Regions from separate parts of the Ruegeria sp. AH7 genome, predicted to be linked through region 1. Evidence: riboswitches for the same ligand, from Rfam matches in the RefSeq annotation. Region 1 holds a riboswitch; the other holds the start of a gene.
What was found. A riboswitch is a leader RNA that binds a small molecule or an ion and turns the genes downstream of it on or off. The one in region 1 is predicted to bind cobalamin.
Positions count from the first base shown of each region.

Region 2: linked by a shared signal. The riboswitch ahead of ACR0JX_RS18575 (energy-coupling factor ABC transporter permease) and the one ahead of ACR0JX_RS15240 (aromatic ring-hydroxylating oxygenase subunit alpha) in region 1 are both predicted to bind cobalamin.

Region 1 is NZ_JBQFYF010000006.1:141,525-149,210, reverse strand. It holds gene ACR0JX_RS15250 (multicopper oxidase domain-containing protein) at 1-119, shown strand, start outside; gene ACR0JX_RS15245 (FAD-binding oxidoreductase) at 168-1,247, opposite strand; gene ACR0JX_RS15240 (aromatic ring-hydroxylating oxygenase subunit alpha) at 1,253-2,476, opposite strand; cobalamin riboswitch at 2,589-2,792, opposite strand; gene ACR0JX_RS15235 (aminotransferase) at 3,014-4,141, shown strand; gene ACR0JX_RS15230 (helix-turn-helix domain-containing protein) at 4,325-5,488, shown strand; gene ACR0JX_RS15225 (MipA/OmpV family protein) at 5,557-6,408, opposite strand; gene ACR0JX_RS15220 (hypothetical protein) at 6,697-7,269, shown strand; gene ACR0JX_RS15215 (hypothetical protein) at 7,307-7,686, opposite strand, start outside.
Region 2 is NZ_JBQFYF010000009.1:109,969-117,654, forward strand. It holds gene ACR0JX_RS18555 (ammonium transporter) at 1-867, shown strand, start outside; gene ACR0JX_RS18560 (aspartate/glutamate racemase family protein) at 1,003-1,692, shown strand; gene ACR0JX_RS18565 (amino acid aminotransferase) at 1,771-2,955, opposite strand; gene sseA (3-mercaptopyruvate sulfurtransferase) at 2,955-3,809, opposite strand; cobalamin riboswitch at 3,953-4,166, shown strand; gene ACR0JX_RS18575 (energy-coupling factor ABC transporter permease) at 4,222-4,899, shown strand; gene ACR0JX_RS18580 (CBU_0592 family membrane protein) at 4,915-5,184, opposite strand; gene ACR0JX_RS18585 (helix-turn-helix domain-containing protein) at 5,184-5,744, opposite strand; gene ilvD (dihydroxy-acid dehydratase) at 5,851-7,683, shown strand.

The sequences.
Region 1 (7,686 bases):
GGTCCGAAGTTCTGGTGCGGTTCGACCATAATGCGCTTTCTGACGCGCCCTATATGTATCACTGCCACATCCTGGAACATGAAGATTGCGGCATGATGGGGCAGTTCACCGTGTCATAGACCGAATAAACAAACTGCCCCGGGGCGCATCCCGGGGCGGTTTTGAGACTAAACCTCTACTTCTACCTTACCGATCGGGTTGGAACAGCAGGCAAGAATGTAACCGGCTTCGATATCGTCTTCGGATATCCCACCATTGTGAACCATATGCACCTCACCTGCTGTTTTTCTAACCTTGCAGGTCCCGCAAACGCCGAACGTACAGCCCGAGGGGATGTTCAACCCAACCGACCGTGCAGCGACCAGAACCGTGTCGGTTTCGGCAACTTTGGCAGTCACGCCGGAGCTTGCGAACACAATCTCAGCCTTGCTGTCATCATCTGGGATAACATCATCCAGCTCTGGCTGATCGGCCTCGGTTTCAACCGGGGCACCAAAGCTTTCCTGATGATAGTTGTCCATATCATAGCCCAGCCCGACCAGAGCATCGCGTACCGCCTGCATGAACGGTTCCGGGCCGCAGCAATAGACTTCACGCTCCAAATAGTCAGGCGCCATCAGGCCCAGCATCAACTGGTTGAACTGCCCCTGATACCCCGTCCAAGGGCGATAGCGATCGGGCTCTTCAACAACGAATTTCAGATCTAGGCCAGGGGTTCGGCTGGCCATGTGTTCCAGCCGCTGGCGAAAGATGATCTCGGACGGTCGCTTGGCGCAGTTGATAAAGACAATATCCAGATCACGCCCCTCATCCCACATGCAGGTGGTCATCGACATCATCGGCGTGATCCCGGACCCAGCAGAGATGAACAGATATTTGCCAGCGGTGCTTTCAACATTCGAAAACAACCCGGCTGGTCCGATGGCTTTGATCCGCATGCCGGGTTGCAGGTTGTCCAGCATCCAGCGCGTTCCAATACTGTCGGGCTGGGCCTTGGCAGTGATGGTGATCGACCGTGGCCGCGAGGGAGAAGAAGAGATCGTGTAAGTGCGATGCACAATCCCACCCGGCTGTCCAGGAGCCGGGATTTCAAGGGTCAGAAACTGCCCTGGATGGTACGCAAACATCGAGCCGGATGGAGCGCGAAAGGTGAAACTGGCAGTGTTGGCCAACTCGGGCACGACCGAGACGCATTCCAGTGTTTCGCTGTCCTGCCAGATATTCGCAACCGCGTTGAGATCTTTCATCACCGTTACTCCGCCGCGATTGTTTCTAGGGCCGTCCGACCGGCCAACGTGTTGCAATACCAATCCACGAATTGCAGCACACCAGATTCCTGCGTCGGCGAATACGGGCCAGGCAGATAGGCCGGGCTGTTGATACCCAACTGATTATCCTCGACCACCTGACGGTCTTCGTCATTGGTGGCAATCCAGACCTCGGTCAGACGTTTCAGATCGTAATCGACCCCTTCAACGGCATCCTTGTGAACCAGCCATTTGGTTGTGACCTCGGTTTCAATCGGGCTGATTGGTGTGACGCGGAACACGATGGAATGATCAGCCAGAAAGTGGTTCCAGGTTGTTGGGTAGTGAAATTTCAACAACGCCCCTGCATCCGCAAAAGGCGACCGGCCAAGCCAGCGCCGCACGGCGGATTTCCCATCCATCGTATAGCTTTGCGCCCCTTCTTTCAGAGGCATCCGGGCCATACGAAATTGCCCGTCATCATGCAGGTAGAATTGCGAGGGCATCCCGGCGGCTTCGCACCTGTCAAAATGGGCTTGCATATGCAGCGGCGTCTCACCCCCTTCGATCCCTGTGACTGCAGGATCATCAGGGAATGTGCGGCATAGCGCGGGATGGTTGCCACCGCAGTGGTAACACTCGCGGTTATTTTCCCAAACCAGCTTCCAGTTGCCTTTCTCAACAATCGAACTTTCAAAAGCCACTTTGGCGTTGCCCAAATCATGCGGCTCCAGATAAGGGCGCGCGGTATTGGCAAACATGTCGAAATCTGGGGCGTTGTCCGCAAGACAGATGTAAACCAACCCGGCAAGCTCACGGCAATGGACGGTCTTCAACCCATGCTGTTTCGGATCGAAATCCGGCCCCATATCGCGCGCCCACAGCAATGAACCATCGAGCTCGTAGGTCCATTGGTGATAGGGGCAAACCAGCTTAGGCGCATTGCCTTTTGCAGCCTTGCAGATGATCGAACCACGGTGGCGGCAGGTGTTGTGAAATGCCCTGATTTGGTTGTCGGCACCACGCACAATGACAACGCGGTAGGCACCCACAGTATAGGTTACGTAGTCCCCTGCTTTCACCAGCTCGCAGGCCGGAATGGCAAACAGCCAATCGCGATAGTGGATGGCTTCAAGATCGGCCTGAAATACCTGGGGGTCTGTATAAAACGCCTGCTCGAGCGCGTGATCAGGGATGCGACGTGCCAACAGGCTTTGAATGCTGTTCATTTCTGGCTCTCCTGCCGCGCCCCGCGGCATTGCTTGGGCAGATGACAAGGAGGAACCGTCCGGAGGCGCGCGAGGATCACGTCCGAAACATGTGCCCCCACCGCCACCCGCGGTTTGACATATCTGCAAGGCTGGTTTCCGGACTTGAAAGGGGCTTGCGCCCGGTTGCGACACCTTCCCGGGATCCTCGTCCCAGTGGTTGATTGCCGAACCTGACCTTCCTTACCGTTGCGGGGGCAGTGCCGGAATTTCACCGGCTTCCCAATTCTCCGCTGTCTGAGACTCAAACAACGGCACCTCACATGCACAGGATAGAGTCGCGCGGTTCTTATGCTGAGAGACTTGCGACATTTTCAGTTTCAAAACAGACATCTCGATGTTCGGGTCGGATCCGGGTTTGTGCAGTAAAACCCCTGGATACATTTCAGGCACAAACCCGCAATCTTCCGCTTGGCTGGTTTGGCGGTATAAGACATCTTCATAACCGTGCGTCCGTTGCGTGCCATCGCCCCAAATGCTGAAAGTAGGAGAGCCCCAATGGAAATCAGACCGTTTGGTGTTGAGATGTGGATGAATGAGTTCGAGACGACCTGCGAACTCAATCTGGCTGAGACCTGCGTTCAATCCATCACGCTGGGCGAACTGTTCGACATGGCGGGTCAGCACAATAGCATTCTGAATGATCTGTCATCCATGAAGATGACCTATGGCGAAATAGAAGGATCAGAACGCCTGCGCGATGCGATCTGTGGCCTGTATGACAGTCAGGGCCGTGATAATATCCTAACAACGCACGGAACCATCGGCGCGAACTCTCTGGTGCATCAGACGCTGGTTTCGCGTGGTGATCACGTGATCTCTGTAATCCCGACCTATCAGCAACACTATTCCATCCCCGAAAGCATCGGTGCCGAAATCGAACTGCTGCACTTACGGCCTGAAAACGCCTTTTTGCCCGATCTGGACGAGTTGCGGGCGATGGTGCGATCCGATACGCGCCTGATTGCGATCAACAATCCCAACAACCCGACAGGGTCGCTGATGGATCGCACATTGCTGGAACAAATCGTCGAAATCGCACGTGGTGTCGATGCCTGGTTGCTTTGTGACGAGGTCTATCGCGGAACAGATCAGACAGGCGACGGCTTCACCGCCGCAGTCGCAGACCTGTACGAAAAAGGGATCAGCACGGCAGGCATGTCCAAGGCCTATTCGCTGGCCGGGTTACGGGTTGGCTGGATCGCCGGACCCAAAGAGTTGCTGCATGACGTGATGATCCACCGGGACTACAACACGATATCGGTCGGCAAGATCGACGAAATGCTAGCCGCCATGGCGCTGGAACATCGCGACAAGATACTGGCGCGGGCGCACCGGATCACTCGCGAAAACTTGCGGATCGTTCAGGATTGGATCGTAAACGAACCGCTGCTTAGCTGGGTGCCGCCAAAATCCGGCACTACGGCCTTGTTGAAATACGAACTACCAATGTCTTCGCGCGATCTATGCGTGACGCTGTTGCAAGAAGAAGGTGTGATGCTGACGCCGGGCAGCGCAATGGACATGGAGGGCTGGCTGCGGCTTGGATACACCAACCCAACCGAAGATTTGAAAGCCGGGCTGGCCCGGTTCTCGCAGTTTCTGGCACGCCACGCCAAGTCGTAGCGCGCCGAACGGCCGCGCAAGAATATAGATTAAACCTGTCTAACGCAGTCTCAAACGTCCTGTCCGATCAAAAGAGACGACAAATCCCATGAAATTGGTAGATGTCAGATCGCATGCTGTAGAGGGCATGAAGAGGCTGCAGCGCAAGACCATCCGTGGTCGATTTTCAGAGAGTAAGTAATATTGGAATCCGCCACCCAATTCGTTGATACCGCCTTTATCGGGCTCTGCCTGTTTTGTGCTAACCTGCTGTTTCTACGAAAGCGCGATACCGGTGTGTTCATGCCACTGGCCGCGCTGTTTCTTATACAAGGCCTGTCCTCTCTTGGCGCTTTGATCGCCGACGCGTCGGGAAGTGAGGACGAGTTCAATCTTGTGATGCGCGTTAGCGTGCTTGTCGTTCTGTTTGATTTCGCAAGCCCCTTTCTTTTCTGGCTTTATGTCCGCGCCTTGACCAGCGAAGCGGATGAAGCGCCCAAGCCTAGGCTGCGGTATCACCTACCCCCGATCATCATATCCGGGCTGCTCATGTCATCGCTGATGTTTCTGCCAACGGATCTGAGCGATGTTGACCTACCTGAGGACGATCCCCGGTTGTTGCGGTTTGTGTTGATCGCCTTGGCGGTTTTGACCGCTGACGTACTGTTTCGGATCATAATGGCCGTTTACCTGATCCTGATCATCCGCATGTTGATGACCTACCGAAAACGGTTGCGCGAAGTGTTTGCAAGCACCGAAAACCGAGAGCTGACTTGGGTTTGGGTGATCACTTTGGCAGCGATGTCATTTTGGTTTCTGTCGGCTGCTGTCAGCATACTTACAGTGTCCGAGGCCGTCGGGTTCGAGGTGCAAGACGAGCTGCTTGATTTCCTAGAAAGCCTTGCCCTGCTGTTTCTATTCTGGGTCATTGGCATATGGGGCCTACGCCAACGTCCCGGCCTGACCCGAACACCTGTCTCCGACCCGCCGGACCCGGATGAGCCATCCGAGCGCAAATACAAGAAATCTGCCCTTGACGAAGAACGCGCCGCGCGGATTGCGAAGAAAATCGAAACGGCGATGAGACAGGACCTGCTCTACCGCGAACCGAATCTTAGCTTGTGGGATCTGGCCAAGCATATCGGCGTTACATCGCATTATGTTTCGCAAACGTTGAATGCCAAACTGAACAGCACGTTCTTCGACTATATCAACCGATGGCGGATCAATGACGCAATCGAGCAATTGACCTCGACCGACGAGACCATTCTGAACATCGCGTATGATGTTGGCTTCAATTCGCGCTCAGCCTTCTACAAGGCTTTTAAGCGCGAGACTGGGGAAACGCCTTCTGACGTACGCAACTAGTCTGGGAAGCAACTGAACCAGCACAATCACCGCGCTGGCTCAGTCGACGAGGTATCGTCTGTCAGGTCTTAAAACTGGTAGGCGATTGACACGACGGCTGCATAGTTTCCTTTGGATTTCACAATCGGGCTGTCCGCCGCGTCTCCCAGCAGGCGCGAATAGGCCAATAGGCCGGTGACACCCCAGCTTCTGCCGATCTGTTTGCTGACGCCAAGTTCGACATTCAGCGCATTTACACCGGACTCCGCCCGGTATTGGCGCAGACCTGAACGGGCAGATTGGGCTGAGGTCACACCAAAGAAACTCTGGTTATAGTCCTCATCCGCCCAATCGACAGAGACCCCGCCTATCAGAACAACGCCGTTTTGGCTGGTTTCATCGCTGTAAGACCGACCTGTGGGGGCCAGCGCACCACGGATCACGCCAAACGGCACCTGCGTTTGCAGACCCAGTGACACAACAGTACCTTCCGAGCCACCCAGAAACTTCCTGACATCCGCCGTCGCAGTCAGGCTTTGACCCAGATCGAACTGAGTACCCAGCGACAGCACAGCGCTATTGTCGATATCGCCCAGTCCTTTCAGATCGTCGCTATCGTCTTCGTCCCGTCCGCCGCTATAGCCAACAGCCGCAGACACACGAAACCCATTCTGATCGTACAGAAAGGCGCCCAGCCCTTGATCCGAGATTACAAACCTGTCTCGCCAGACGCCTTCAAAAGTGACCAGCGGTGCCAGTTCATACTCATCCGATCCTTGATATTCGGGGACCAATCCACCGCCTGCCCCGATGTAAAATGCCCAGTCTTTGTCCGAAGCTGATAAGGTATTGGCAACCTGGGCGGATAGTGGCGTGCTGCTCAGCACAACGCCAAATCCAATTGCGGCAAACCTTCCGCAACTACGAGAATTCAATGTCATGAATTTCCTCAATCTTCTTACTGTTTTGATGACGGTCAGGCACCGTCGGGCGTGTGACTGACAAGGCGTTTCGACATGCACCCCATCACGGGCGCATCGGCAAAACGCCCTGATCAGACGCAGCACCAAACTATCCTTCATCCGATTAAATGCCGTCCCGTCCGGTCGAACGGGACATCCCGAACTGTTCTCGCCGATGGGTCGAGACGCTTAAAACATGTTGTTCGGCTTAGCTTTTCCCCACCACCGCGTGATTGCGCAGGGGCCATGAAACAAAGGAGTAGAAACGTGCAACATAAGCACAGAAAACGCATTTTCATTCAAAGACGTTACAAATCCGGTCGTGTTCTGGATACGGACACCAAAAAAGCCCTGCTGCTGTTGCTTGCAATGCTGCTGGCTTTTGGCATCGCCTCGGCGCAAAAGGCCTTGGCTGCTGATATCCGGCCCAAAGATGGTGTCTGGCAAGGCGCAACAACCGTTCGTCAGGTCAACGGCTGCACACCTGAGATTCAGCAAGAGATCAAAAGCGGGCCCCAGACCGAAATCCTGTATCACGACTCGATGACCTTTAAGGCCCCGTTCGATTTCAAACAGTTTAACCGCGTGCTGGATGCAGATGTGCGCTGGACCAAACAAGGCCCAAATCAGTGGCACGGCACAGTGGTCGAAACCGAGCGTACTATGTTCGGTGCAGTAACCAGCACCACTGAGCTGAAGACCCTTGTCGCCAGTGACACACGGATCAATCAAACCGCCGTCATGACCGTTTCATTTTCGCGCCGGCTGGCAGAAAAACTTGGGGTTTCCACGCCGTGCGTCGTTGATATCGATATCACCCACCGGCATCTGGGCCCATGAAACAGAACGTTCATGAGGCCCTCGGCTGGAAACGCCCTTAGTTGGCTTTTGCTGTCGATGCACCCTTTGAGGCGAAACGGTCCAGAAACGGAATGGTGAACATCCCCAGGAACACCAGGTTGCCGATCAGATTGAACGGCGCGCCCGCCAGCACAGACCCCAGGCTGTCGACGCAGAACCATGTCCAGATCGATAGAAGGATGACCCGTTTTGAGAATGCAGGCGCAATGCGCATCCCCTCGCCCGCGAGCGCCCAGAGCAGGATACCCCAACCGACCATGATCCCCCCGCCGATCGCGCTGAGCAGTCTTGCCCCCTCGGACGTAAGTCTCTGCGCGCCATCGAGCGGCCAAAAGATCAGATCGCCCAAAAAGGTTGGCACCGCAGCCATGGCGGGATGGGCCCCCATCCAGATGA
Region 2 (7,686 bases), on a different contig from region 1:
TCCGGCGCCGTGGCCGAACGGATCAAACTGTGGCCGTTCCTGATCTTCGTGGTCGTTCTGACCGGCATCATGTACCCGATCTCTGGCTCCTGGCAGTGGGGCGGCGGCTGGCTGTCCGAAGCTGGCTTCTCGGATTTCGCTGGTTCTACAGTTGTGCACTCTGTCGGTGGCTGGGCAGCTCTGGCTGGCTGTCTGATCCTTGGCCCGCGTATCGGCAAGTATAAAGACGGCAAGGTTCACCCGATGCCCGGTTCGAACCTGGCGCTGGCCACCTTGGGTACCTTCATCCTGTGGCTGGGTTGGTTCGGCTTCAACGGCGGCTCACAGCTGGCTATGGGCACCGTGGGTGATGTAACCGACGTGTCGCGCATCTTCGCCAACACCAACATGGCTGCCGCATCTGGCGCTGTTGCTGCCCTGATCCTGACCCAGGTTATGTACAAGAAGCCTGACCTGACCATGGTGCTGAACGGCGCGCTAGCCGGTCTGGTCTCGATCACCGCTGAGCCTCTGGCTCCGACCCTGTTCGGCTCGCTATGGATCGGTGCAGTTGGCGGCATCATCGTGGTCTTCGCGGTTCCGATGCTGGACAAGTTCAAGATCGACGACGTTGTTGGTGCCATTCCTGTTCACCTGTTCGCAGGCATCTGGGGCACCATCGCTGTGATCTTCTACGGCGAGGCCAGCTTGGTTACTCAGCTGACCGGTATCGTCGCGTACGGTGTGTTCACCTTCGTCGGCGCTCTGATCGTGTGGTCCATCCTGAAAGCTGTAATGGGCATCCGCGTAAGCGAAGAGGACGAGATCAACGGCCTCGACATGGCAGAACTGGGTATGGAAGCCTATCCGGAATTCTCCAAAGGCTAGGACCTGAGATATACACTGCAAAACCGGGCGTTCGCGCCCGGTTTTTTTGTTCTGGGTACACTACGATTTCTTGACGAGATCATCCGATGGCGGCACTTCAGATAGGATCAAGCGGCGTAAGTTTCGGAGCATATCGTGAAAACAATCGGCATTCTCGGGGGCATGTCCGCCGCTTCGACGCGGATTTACTACCGTATCCTATGCGACTTGACCCGAGATCGTCTTGGGGGTCTGCACTCACCCCAGTTGCTCATCCGCTCACTGGATTTTGCGGAAATCGAAACCCTGCAGGTCCGGGGGGATTGGGACTCTGCCGGGCACATTTTAAACCAAGAGGCATTGGCTTTGGAACGCGGCGGGGCTGATTTCATCATTCTCGCGACCAACACAATGCACAAACTGGCCCAGCAATCGATGGCGGGCGTTTCGATTCCGTTGCTGCATATTGCCGATGCAACGGCACACGCCATTCAAGATGTCGGGCTCCAATCGCCCGGTTTGATGGCAACAGCTTTCACCATGCAGCAGACGTTTTACACGGATCGCCTGCGCGCGGCTGGGTTGGCCCCCGTTCTGCCAACCCTTGAAGACCAACAGACAACACATCGCATAATCTATGAAGAACTGTGCAAGGACATCGTCAAGGAACAAAGCCTCTCGGACTATGTCGGGATTGCGCAGCGGTTACACGACGCGGGTGCGGATTGCCTCATTCTCGGCTGCACTGAAGTGGGCATGTTACTGAACGCAGAAAACGTGCCCTACCCGGTGTTCGACACCACACATATTCACTGCCAAGCCGCGTTGGACATGGCTTTATCCTGACGCCCGGATCGGCAGAATTTGTAATTGAAACGAAAAAGGCCGCGCGAATGACGCGGCCTTTGGTAACAAGTGCGAGTATTAGACCCCGACGTCGACAATCGCCTGTGCCAAGATCGGAACGGTCGTCGCGTTCAGACCTGCGATGTTCAGGCGGCTGTCCCCCACCATGTATATGCCATGATCGTTGCGCAGTTGCTCGACCAGTTCGGGGGCCGCGCCGAGGCGTGAGAACATACCGCGGTGCTGGGCGACAAAGCCGAACCGGTCTGATCCGGTCAGCCTCTGCAACTCGTCGGCCAGTTGCTGACGCAGCCCCAGCATCGAAAGGCGCACCTCCTCCAGCTCAGCGGCCCAATCTGCGCGCAAGGCGTCGTCGTTCAGGATGGTGGTCACGACCCGTGCGCCATGGTCCGGCGGAAACGAGTAGTTCTGGCGGTTCAGGAAGGCCAGCGTGCTCTGGTTCAGCGCGGTCTGCGCCGCTTCATCGCTGATTGCCATCAGCAGGCCGGTACGCTCGCGGTACACGCCGAAATTCTTGGAACATGACGCCGCGATCAGGCAGCGCTTGACCGACGATGCCACCAGACGGGTTGCCTGCGCGTCTTCCTCAAGACCGTCGCCGAAACCCTGATAGGCGATGTCGATCATGGCAACCAGCCCAAGCTCGTTGATCAGGTTCACCACCTCTTGCCACTGCACGGGGTTCAAGTTTGCGCCGGTCGGGTTATGGCAGCAACCATGCAGCAGAACCACGTCGCCCGCCTTGGCAGTTTTCAGGTCCTCGATCATACCGTCGAAATCGACGCCGCGGGTTTCGCCGTCAAAATAGCGATACGGAACCGCCTCGATACCCAAGTAGCTCAGGATCGACAGGTGGTTTGGCCATGTCGGGTTCGATACAAACACGCGCGCCTCAGGATTGGCCATGCGGATCATCTCGAACGCTTGACGGCAGGCACCCGTCCCGCCCGGTGTCGCAACGGCGGCAATTTTGGTACGCGGCACCGTATCGCCAAGGATCAGCCCGATCATCGCATCGGCATAGGCCGGATCACCTGCCAGACCGGTATAGGCTTTGCTTTCCTGCTCCTCCAGAATGCGCTTTTCAGCGGCTTTGACCGCACGCATTACCGGGGTAACACCTTCGGCATTCTTGTAGACGCCGACACCCAGGTCGATCTTCTGATCACGCGGGTCTTCGCGGTACATCTGCATCAGCGCCAGGATTTTGTCGGCGGGCTGCGGTTTGAGGTTCTCGAACATCAGATCTCTCCGGTTGCGACGGGCAGGGTTGGGAAGGCACCCCATTCAGCCCAGGAGCCGTCATAAAGCGCGTGGTCTTTTTTGCCCATGCGTTCAAGCGCAAGGCTTAGGATTGCAGCGGTCACGCCTGAACCGCACGAGGTGATCGCCGGTTTAGTCAGATCCACGCCTGCGGCCTCAAACACGGCGCGGCACGCATCGGGCGACTTCATCGTGCCGTCACTATTTAGCAGGCTGCCAAAGGGCACGTTGCGCGAGCCTGGTATGTGGCCCGATCGCAGCCCTTCGCGCGGTTCAGCCTCGGTTCCGGCAAAGCGGGCGGCGGCACGGGCATCGATGATCTCATGATCAGCCAGTTTGGCGGCGGCGGACACCTGTGTTACGTCGCGTACCAGATGGTTCTGTACCCGGACGGTCATATGGCGATCCCGGATCACAGGGGGCAGATCTTCGAACTCTCGCCCTTCGGCCTGCCATTTCGGCAAACCCCCGTCCAGAACGGCGATATTCTCTTGCCCCATCAGACGGAACAGCCACCAGACCCGCGCGGCCGACATCAGCCCGGCCCCGTCATAGACGACCACCTGATGACCATCGCCCACGCCGATCGCCCGCAGGCGTGACATGAACTTCTCGACCGGCGGCGCCATATGCGGCAGGTCCGAGCGGTGGTCCGAAATGTCATCAATATCGAAGAAGCGCGCGCCGGGGATGTGGCCCGCGTCATATTCCGCCTTGGCATCGCGATTCTGCGCAGGCAGGTACCACGACCCGTCCAGAATCCGCAGATCCGGGTCCTTGATATGCGCGGCCAGCCATTCGGTAGATACCAGGGTTTTCGGATCGTCTTGCATCAAAGCCTCCCCTAAGCGAGTCTGAGTTTCCCTATATCCGAGCGGCCAAACGTGCAAGCCATGCCAACGCCTGCACCCCCCGGCACACTGACAATTTTTTCCAAACATACACGTTTGCCTGCTTGACAGGCGGCACGCCGTACCAGACACCTGCCTGACATGGTTTCCAAAGGGGAATTCCCCCTGAAGAATGAAAAGGGAATCCGGTGCGACAGTACCTGTCAATTCCGGAACTGCCCCCGCAACTGTAAGCGGAGTTTCGCCCCATCATGGCCACTGACCGAAGCAATCGGTTGGGAAGGCCGGGATCGAAGCCAATCCGCAAGTCAGGAGACCTGCCATGTGCAAACCGGGCGAAAGCCCAATTTTTAAACCTTTCTGCCGTCGGGTGTGACGGGAAGGAGACCAAACTATGCATATCGAACCGGGCGTCGTAAATGGCGCCAAACTTGTCTTGAGCTACGCCACCGCAACTGGCGCAGGGCTCTATACCGCTAAACTGGCATGGGACAGCCTGAAAAGCAGCGGCCTTGCCAGCCTCGCCATTCGCTCAGCCCTGACCACCGGGCTGGTTTTTACCTTCTTTGAGGTGTTGCCACACTTCCCGGTCGGGGTGTCGGAAGTTCACTTCATTCTGGGATCGACCCTGTTTTTGTTGTTCGGTGCGGCCCCTGCCGCCATCGGCCTGATCGCGGGCTTGTTTATTCAGGGGTTTTTCCTGGCGCCTTTCGACCTGCCTCAGTTCGGGATGAACATGACAACGCTGCTGTTACCGTTGTTTGCCTTGCAGGCCTTGGCCAACCGCATCATTGCGCCGAATACGGCCTATATTGATCTGAAGTATTCTCAGGCACTTGCGCTGTCGACGGCCTATCAGGGCGGTGTCGTCGTCTGGGTGGCGTTCTGGGCCTTTTATGGCCAGGGATTTGGTGCAGAAAACCTCGCCGCCGTTGTCAGCTTTGGCGGTGCGTACCTCCTGGTTATCCTGATAGAACCACTGGCTGATTTGGCCGTGTTGGCCGCAGCAAAATCCATGCGGGATCTGGGTCGGATTGGGCTGTTTACACCCCGCCTCCATAACGCTGCATAGCCCTTTTGCGCCGCGCTACCCTGCGCGGCGCAACCTGAAATGCTGAATGATTCCGATCACGCTGATGATGATCCAGAAGCCTTCAATCAACATCGACGCCAGATTGAAGTTCTGAAGCAGTGAATAGACGATCAAAACAGACCCCAGCAGGTTCACCACGGGAAAAGCCAGATCTTCGGAATTCATGTACCGCATCTGCGTGGCGAAATAGGCGGCAACCACGATCAGAGCCCCGAAGGAACCGATGGCGTCCACGATGGTCAGACTGTTGAAAAACTCACTCATCAATGAACCTTGCCGTTTTCCTGAACATCCGGCTGTTGCGCATAGTGATGCATGTTCAAAAACGCCGCCCCTTCAGCACCTGCGCGATATCCGTGCGGGACATCCGCTGCAAATCGAAGTCCCTGCCCCGTTTGCAAAGACACCCAAGCCTCACCTTTCAGAATGTCCAGCGTGCCGCTGAGCACAAAGACCTCCTCGGTCACACCAGCGGCATGGGCAGGGGACTCATGGCTTTGGTTCGGGTCGAGGTTGACGTGAAATGTCTCTGCCCCCAAGGCCGGATCAAAGGGGAAAACGATCTTGACCTCGATACTGCCGGGAAAGGTAACGGTTTGAAAAACCGACGGATCACCATTCACGGTGTCGATCAACGCGCTGAGCGGCAGCTGAAATCCTTTGGCAATCTTCCAGAGCGTGGCGATCGTCGGGCTTGATTCGCCGCGTTCGATCTGACCTAGCATCGCTTTGCTGACACCGGTGATTTCGGCAACTTTCGACAGGCTCAACCCCGAAGCGGCCCGCACATCCCTTAGTTTCAGTGTTATTTCGTCCGGAGCCATGCCGTTGTCTTTCGAATCCTCTTGTGCGTTATAGCGCACATATGGTACGTGCGCTATAACGCACATTCCCCGCATATCGCAACCGGGGCAAAAGGGAAACAGCATCATGCCAATGTACCGATCCAGAACCTCTACCCACGGCCGCAACATGGCCGGTGCCCGCGGCCTGTGGCGTGCCACCGGTATGCAGGACGATGATTTCGGCAAGCCGATCATCGCCATTGTCAACTCCTTCACTCAATTCGTGCCGGGTCACGTCCACCTGAAGGATTTGGGCCAGATGGTCGCGCGAGAGGTTGAAAAGGCTGGCGGTGTTGCCAAGGAATTCAACACCATCGCGGTGGATGACGGCATCGCCATGGGCCACGACGGGATGCTCTATTCCTTACCCTCGCGCGAAGTAATCGCGGATTCGGTGGAATACATGGTCAACGCCCATTGCGCCGATGCGATGGTCTGTATCTCGAACTGTGACAAGATCACGCCAGGCATGTTGATGGCTGCGATGCGTCTGAACGTTCCAGCGATCTTTGTCTCGGGCGGGCCGATGGAGGCTGGTAAAATCGACATCGCTGATCTGGATGCCAAGAAGATCGACCTTGTAGATGCCATGGTCGCCGCCGCTGACGACCGGTTCACCGACGAGCAGGTTCAGCATATCGAGGAAAACGCCTGCCCCACTTGCGGCTCGTGCTCGGGCATGTTCACGGCGAACTCAATGAATTGTCTGGCCGAGGCACTGGGTTTGGCACTGCCAGGCAATGGCTCCACCCTCGCCACTCATGCGGACCGCAAACAGCTGTTCCTTGAAGCGGGTCGCCGGATCGTCGAGATCACCAAGCGGCACTACGATCTGGACGAAAAAGGCTTCCTACCACGCGAGATCGCAACGTTTGATGCGTTCGAGAACGCCATGAGCCTGGATATCGCCATGGGTGGATCGACCAACACGGTCCTGCATCTGCTGGCAATCGCCCACGAAGGCGGCGTCGATTTCACCATGTCCGACATGGACCGGTTAAGCCGTAAGGTGCCGTGCCTGTGCAAAGTCGCACCGAACACCGAGAATGTGCATATGGAGGACGTCCACCGCGCCGGTGGCATCTTCTCGATCCTCGGTGAACTCAGCCGCGCTGGGTTGTTCCACAACCACTGCAGCACTGTTCACACGCCGACCATGGGCGAAGCAATTGCCAATTGGGACATCAAGGTTGCCAACAACCCGGCGGCGCAGGACCTGTTCAAGGCAGCCCCGGGCGGTGTACGCACCACGCAGGCGTTCAGCCAGTCGAACCGGTACAAGGAACTGGACACCGACCGCGAAGGCGGTGTGATCCGGTCCAAGGAACATGCGTTTTCGCAAGATGGCGGTCTGGCCGTTCTGTTCGGCAATATCGCCCGCGACGGCTGTATCGTGAAAACAGCGGGTGTGGATTCCAGTAGCCTGACCTTCACCGGCTCGGCCTATGTCTGCGAAAGCCAGGATCAGGCGGTCAGCGACATCCTGACCGGCAAGGTGAAAGAGGGTGACGTGGTCGTCATCCGCTACGAAGGCCCTCGCGGTGGGCCGGGGATGCAGGAAATGCTCTACCCAACCTCTTATCTGAAATCCAAAGGTCTGGGCAAAGCCTGCGCTTTGTTAACCGATGGTCGCTTCTCGGGCGGTACATCGGGCCTGTCCATCGGCCATGTCTCACCCGAGGCGGCCGAAGGCGGCGTGATCGGTCTGGTCCGTCAGGGTGACACGATCGAGATCGACATCCCAAACCGCTCAATCCATCTGGCTGTGTCGGATGAGGAACTGGCGCAGCGACGCGCCGAGCAAGACGAAAAAGGCTGGGAACCGGCAGAACCACGCAAGCGCAAGGTCTCTACCGCGCTGAAAGCCTATGCCAAACTGACCACCAGCGCCGCCAAAGGGGCCGTGCGTCAGGTTTGAGTC